Regions from separate parts of the Exiguobacterium sp. R-17 genome, predicted to be linked through region 2. Evidence: predicted binding sites of a transcription regulator. Region 2 holds the regulator's gene; the other holds the start of a gene.

Region 1 (3,425 bases), 690 kb from region 2:
AAAGAGAACAGAACGTTCAGGCTCTAGCCGTTCAACAAAACCGACGACCGTCACGTAGCTACTTTCCTTATAATACGTGATTTCGAGTTCGTTTCCTTCTATTAAAGCCTCTTGAAGTAGAAAGTGCCACGATTCTTGCAGTTGTTCATCGATTTCAGGCAAGTCGAGCTGATGCATTTGGACATAATACTCCCGGAGCAATTGCAAGTGCTCCGGCATGAGAAAAGGGATCCACTTTAAATTCCCTCGATCACGATACGCTGTCATGAAGATCACCTCCTGGATGACCGCCAACGAAACGAAGCCGCCGTTTGGCGACGCTCGTATCGAGAAACGAGACAGCGAGACGAATCGTTCCTTTCCCGTAGCGGAGGTTAACGATGTCCATTGCTTTTAATAACCGCCGCCGCTTCCAGAGTCGCGTATTATCCTCGAACAAGGATAACTGTAAGGTGCCTTGATCGGCAGTTAGATGTCCCACTGCGACAGATAAAAAACGAACGGGTTCCCCGTCAAGCCAATTCGGTTCGAATAATTGTAAGACATGACGCAGAATGATTCGCTCATCGGATGTCGGATAAGGCAACCGGACTTGACGCGAGAAGCCACTTCGGACGACGTTTCGAGAATAGCGGACACCGATATGAACAGTCCAACCAACTTGATTCGAAAAGCGGCAACGTGCCGCAACATCCTGCACGAGTTCGTTGAGCACATTCCGGATACGTTCAAATTGATAATAGTCCTGCATCAAGGTCACACCGTGTCCAATCGTCCGTTGAGGGGCTTTCTCGAACAAATGGCGAGGGGCAAGCAGTGTCGGTGACGCGTCAAGACCCCAAGCGTGGTGCCATAGTTCGGCGCCGATGACACCGAAGCGTTCATGTAACTCTTCGACTGGGCGCATGGCAAGGTCACCAATCGTTTCAATCCCCATCATCTGCAGATGTTGTTCCATGCGGTGTCCGACTCCCCACATCTTCCGAATCGGAAAATCATGGAGACGTCGTGCGACATCAGCGTATCCACATTGTGCGATGCCTTCTTTTTTCCCGATTAAGTCAAGCGTCAGTTTCGCGATGACGTTATTTGGACCAATCCCGATGCGGACGTGAATGCCGGTCTGCTTCAGAATCGCTTCTTGAATCTTTTTGGCAGCTTGCAGATCGGAACCAAACAGGCGATCGGTTCCAGTCATGTCAATGAAACTTTCGTCAATCGAATAGACACGAATCGCTTCAGGTGGGGCAAATTGATGCAGGACATCTAAAACACGAATCGACGTTTTCATATAAGCGAGCATGCGCGGTTCGACGAGTTGAATCGTACGACGAATGGCGTAGGGTAATTGCTCGATTTCGTACAGTCGACCGGCTGTCTTGATTCCAAGCGCTTTTAAGGCGGGAGTAGCGGCGAGAATGACGGATCCGCTTCGTTTTAAATCGGAGACGACCGCAAGACGTGTCGTTAAGGGAGGGAGATTGCGATACTGGCATTCACAGCTGGCGTAGAAGGAAACACTGTCAACACAAAAAATACGTTTATTCTGTGGTAAAACGACGGAAGGAAACATTTGAATCACTCCTTTACATAAAAGAACATATGTTCTTGTTTTGATTTTCTTTGACTATAGCATGGTCTCAAAGTGTCTCAAAATAAAAAACTGTTGAAAAAAGAGGGAATTCGAACGATTGACCCTTATGCAAAAGGAGTTTGATACACTAAAGGAGAGAAAAAGGGGGAATTTCTATGAAAGAGATCGTTATCCGTTTACCAGAATTACCGAAAACGCTTCAAGCAGAGACGTTCGATCAAGTCGAAATCGACGATCCATATCTGAAAGGAGCACGTTATGAAAAGGAGTCGATGCCTGTCGAACTGACGGAGCGTATCGATGCCTATCAAGTATGTTTTCAAAATGTCTCGTTCGCGAACCTCACCTTTGACCGCGGTTCGTTCGAAGATATTCGTTTCGAGCAATGTGACTTAACAGGATGTCACTTCCAAGAAACCCGTTTTCACCGCGTGTCTTTCGTCGGATGCCGGATGACGGGTGTTCAGTTTGAAGATTGTACGCTTGATCATCTGACGATCGAAGAAGGACTCGCAGACTATGCCCAGTTCATTCGTAGTACTGTCCGTCATCAGCATTGGAGTGAAACGACGATGAAAGAAGCACAGTTCTTCGAAGTGAAACCGACCCATTGGAAACTCGAAGCGGTCCGGCTTACTGATAGCCAATGGATTGAAACACCATTAAAAGGTCTTGATCTCCGGCAGACGGAACTCTCTGGTATCACAATCGATCCGCGATTTTTACCGGGCGCAGTCATTACGGAAGAACAAGCAGTCGCCTTCGCTCGATTATTAGGATTGGTCATTCCATGAAAAAAGTCTCTTTTCGATGAATTTCGAAAAGAGACTTTTGATTTGTTCTTAAAATGACATCGTTTCGCCATCTTCCGGAATGAGGAAATGGGCAGAGAGGTGGAAAGCAGCTAAAAAGTCAGCAATCATGTCGCGCCGCAGGAGACAGTGATTGACGGACTCGAGGTGCGAGACGATGATCGTTGCTTCCGCTGCTGCTTCGTGTACGGCAAGGAGATCACGCTGCGACATCGTGATCGGTTCTCCCGTCAGGAACTGGGCAGCCCCACTGTTGACGACGATGATATCTGGTGTATGTTGTTCAATCGCATGCGCGACCTCGTCACACCAGATCGTATCACCTGCGATATAAAGCGTCGGTTCGTCCGGATGCGTGAGGACGAGTCCGGAGACATGTCCCATTCGTTCACCGATTTCACCGACACCATGCTGTCCACCTGTTCGATGGACCTGGATATCACCGATCGTCACACCGGAATCGAAGGAAGAGACGTTCGTGAAGCCGGCTTCTCGGATTTGCCGTGCGTCTTCTTCTTGCTGCGCATAGAATGGCAAATGCTTGGGTAGAAATTGTTTTGCAGCATCATCGAAATGATCCGCGTGCAGATGCGTGACGAAGACAGCGTCAGGATCGAGCAGTGTCTTAACATCGACCGGTAAGTCGACGAGTGGATTGGCGACGGCATTCGGCGTTTGACCGAAAGGAGGTAAACTGCCTTTTTCGCCGAGAAACGGATCAATCAGTAAAACTTGATTGGCATACGTGACGACAAGCGTCGCATTACGAATTTGTTGAATATCCATTAGGTTCATCCTCTCTCAATGACTCGGATTGATTATTCCCCGTCTGGCATTCAATGAATCCTATCGTAAGCGTTTCTCCATCGCCATGACGTCGACGTATTCGCCGTTCAAGCGACCTTGTTCCTTAAATGTCCCAACAATCCGGAATCCGGAACGGATGTAGAGCTTTTGTCCGATTTTATTGAACGGGAAGGTAAAGAGAATCAGCTTATGCATCTGATGATCGCGCGCAT
Region 2 (3,425 bases):
TTCGTTTGCATCGTGCTCGACCCAGCCTGGTTGCGGGAAGTATTGCTTGAATTCCCGTTGTGCCGAGTTGACGATTTTCCCGTCGTGATCGAAGATGATCGCACGTGAGCTTGTCGTACCTTGGTCGAGTGCTAGGATATACTTGTTTTCCATTTCGAAATCCCCCTTGAGCGGTATGTGTTTGTGAAACGTGATCTTAGTAGATCAATTGATAGATGAACACGGCAAGCGCTCCGCCGATGATTGGACCAACAACTGGAATCCATGAGTAGCCCCAGTCAGATGACCCTTTATTCGGAATCGGTAAGATAGCATGTGCGATACGCGGTCCAAGGTCACGGGCCGGGTTGATGGCATATCCTGTTGTACCACCAAGTGATAGACCGATGACGACGACGAGTAAACCGACGATAAGTGGTTTTAAGCCGTCACCGAATGTCGTTAAACCGAGCGCCAAGATACCGAAGACGAGAACGAATGTCCCGATGATTTCAGAAATCAAGTTCGACGGCGTATGGCGAATCGCTGGACCTGTTGCGAACACACCGAGTTTTGCAGCTTGATCATCAGTCGCTTCAAAATGTTTCATGTAATGAAGCCAAACGAGAATGGCGCCGATGAAAGCTCCGACAAGTTGTCCGGCAATATAGACAGGAACGTCTGCCCACGGTAAATCAGAGTTTAAAGCAAGTGCAATTGTTAAAGCAGGGTTCAAGTGCGCTCCACTCTCAGCAGCGACGAATGCTCCTGTCATGACGGCAAGACCCCAAGCGAACGTGATGACAATCCATCCGCTGTTTTCGGACTTCGTCTTTCTCAAGACGACACCGGCGACGACACCATCCCCGAGCAGAATGAGGATCATCGTACCGATCATTTCCAATACAAAGTTATTCATGCAAAAACCCTCCCTTTGGATTAAAGCAAATAATGGTCTTTCTACTTTAAATTACTCCGATTTGATAACGTTTTCAATACATATAATTGAAATATAGGAATGGAAATTTTTTATTTTAATGTTTAAAGATACGAAAAATTGGATAAGAAAACACCTCGTCTTGCCTGCAAGCAAGCAAAAGAGGTGTTAACGACGACGCTTTTTTCTTTTTTTAGGTCGAAACCAACTACTGGAATAATCTAGTAGGATATGAATTGTACTCGCCACCATGATACCAATGACAAAAGCGGGTAGGGAAGCGAACCAGGAATCGATGGTCTCTGACGCGATGACTTGAAAATACAAGCTGAGAAATAATAAGGGAATCACAAGTGCAGCACTATAAAGGAGTCGGATGACATCCCCAATGATCAATCCGTGTGACCAGATCGAGCGGTGGGGCATGATCTTCACATAAGGCATCCACAGGACTCGAAATGGTCCAAAGCGATAATACGGTTCTGACTTTAAATCGAGGTCAGGTGACAACCAAAGCGTACCGACAGCGATACCGATGGCAGTTGGTAACCAATCCGTTTGTTGCGTTGCGACCGAATACGCAACGTAACCCGTCAGTGCGACGGTATTGACGGTATCATGTACATTTCCTGAAGGCATGAAAAAAGACCAGTCGTAACTGGTCCCTCCGTCAATGAATCGTCCGATACACGCCGATTACCTTACCAAGAATGGAGACATTATCGAAATACATCGGATCCATCGAGTCATTTTCTGGTTGTAGACGTACCTGTTGATCTTCTAAGAAGAACCGTTTCACCGTCGCTTCGCTATCTTCGGTCATAGCTACGACGATTTCTCCGTTTTCTGCTGTGTTTTGTTGGCGTACGATGACGCGATCGCCGTCAAGAATACCTGCGTTAATCATTGATTCACCATCGATCGTCAACATGAAGACCGTTTCGTTTCCTACATAATGTGCAGGGAGCGGGAACTGTTCTTCGATGTTTTCAATCGCTGTAATCGGAAGACCAGCTGTGACTTTCCCGATGACGGGAACATGAACGATAGCTTCCGTGATTTCTTCAGGCTTATCAAGCAATATCTCAATCGCACGTGGTTTCGTCGGGTCACGGCGAATCATTCCCCGTTTCTCGAGTCGATCCAAATGACCGTGTACCGTCGAGCTAGACGCGAGTCCGACTGCTTCTCCGATTTCACGAACTGATGGTGGATACCCCTTCAGTTTCACTTCAGAGACGATGTAGTCGAGAATCTCTTGTTGGCGCTTAGACATTTTCCGCATACGAATTGCCACCTCTTTCTGGATTGAAGTTTGAAATGTAAGAATATATGTTTCTAAATTCACTATAACATAGAACAAATGAGCGTACAAACAATTGTTCGACATTTTGTGTTGACCGAACACGGGTTCTGTGTTTATTATGAATTATGCGAACAATTGTTCCGCGAACGTTTATTCTAACTCATTCATTTCATATTTGGAGGGATTCATGATGATTCATACGATTCGTACTCATGCTTTTTCTATTCTCTTCTATGCATTAAGTATTGCCTTTGTGATCTTTTTACTCACACCACGCCCAGATGAAAAGGTAGCACAATTGATGACGGCTTCCGTTACGGTCGATGAGAACGCTACAGTCGAACAAATTGCTGAAGTCTACAATGACGGTTCGATGTCAGATGAGGAATACGTCAACTGGTTGATCAAAAATAATGATGTTGAGACAAAACATGTCATCTCAAAAAGCAAAATCGTTGTACCAATCGCACAACAATGACAAAATGGAAAAGTTGTGAAAGAACGAACAGGGATGTGAGGTACGATGAAGGTCGTGATTTATTGTCGAGTATCGACCGAAAAAGAAGCACAAGATAGTTCGATTGAACGCCAACGGATGGAGCTTTCGAAAGTTGCGTCTCAAAAGGGGTTTGATGTCGTAGATATCGTCTCTGAAAAAGAGAGTGGATATGATGTTGATCGGGAAGGGATGCTAACAGTTCTTGATTATGTGACACGCGATACGGTAGATGCGGTCCTCGTGACGGATGATACACGGATTGGTCGAGGGAATGCAAAAATTGCTATTTTGCATACATTCAAAAAACATGGGGTCCGCTTGATGACGCTTGATTCAGATGGAGAATATCAACTTGCGGATGCAGAAGCGATGGTCCTTGAGATCGTCTCACTCGTGGAAGAATACCAACGGAAACTGCATAATGCAAAAATCGCCCGTGGCATGCGGCGAGCAGTCGAACAAGGTTTTCACCCGGAACGAAATCTCAATCGCCAAGGAGAGAACGCAGGACGTAGTCGAAAAGACGTACCGATCGAAGAAATTGTACGTCTTCGAGAACTCGGATTGACGTTTTCTGATATCGCCATCACCTTGCGGGGGATGGGGCATGATATTTCAAAAGCAACGGTCAATCGTCGATATCTTGAATACCGTGAACTGACACCTAGCCCGGAATGAGAAGCAAGTAACCCGTCGACTGACGC

The links. The regulator LexA, encoded in region 2, represses DNA repair genes until DNA is damaged. The targets are predictions, from matches to a motif close to CGAACATATGTTCG.
Positions count from the first base shown of each region.
Region 1: a site for LexA is predicted at 1,596-1,609, ahead of ACN9MT_RS02265 (DNA polymerase thumb domain-containing protein). Genes of this name have one in related genera too.

Region 1 covers NZ_CP184372.1:412,622-416,046, forward strand. Annotated here, with positions in the region: gene ACN9MT_RS02260 (YolD-like family protein) at 1-267, opposite strand, end outside; gene ACN9MT_RS02265 (DNA polymerase thumb domain-containing protein) at 251-1,573, opposite strand; gene ACN9MT_RS02270 (pentapeptide repeat-containing protein) at 1,750-2,388, shown strand; gene ACN9MT_RS02275 (MBL fold metallo-hydrolase) at 2,437-3,192, opposite strand; gene ACN9MT_RS02280 (arsinothricin resistance N-acetyltransferase ArsN1 family A) at 3,253-3,425, opposite strand, start outside.
Region 2 covers NZ_CP184372.1:1,102,473-1,105,897, forward strand. Annotated here, with positions in the region: gene glpK (glycerol kinase GlpK) at 1-153, opposite strand, end outside; gene ACN9MT_RS05690 (MIP/aquaporin family protein) at 197-898, opposite strand; gene ACN9MT_RS05695 (metal-binding protein) at 1,085-1,555, opposite strand; gene lexA (transcriptional repressor LexA) at 1,587-2,201, opposite strand; gene yneA (cell division suppressor protein YneA) at 2,410-2,700, shown strand; gene ACN9MT_RS05710 (YneB family resolvase-like protein) at 2,746-3,399, shown strand.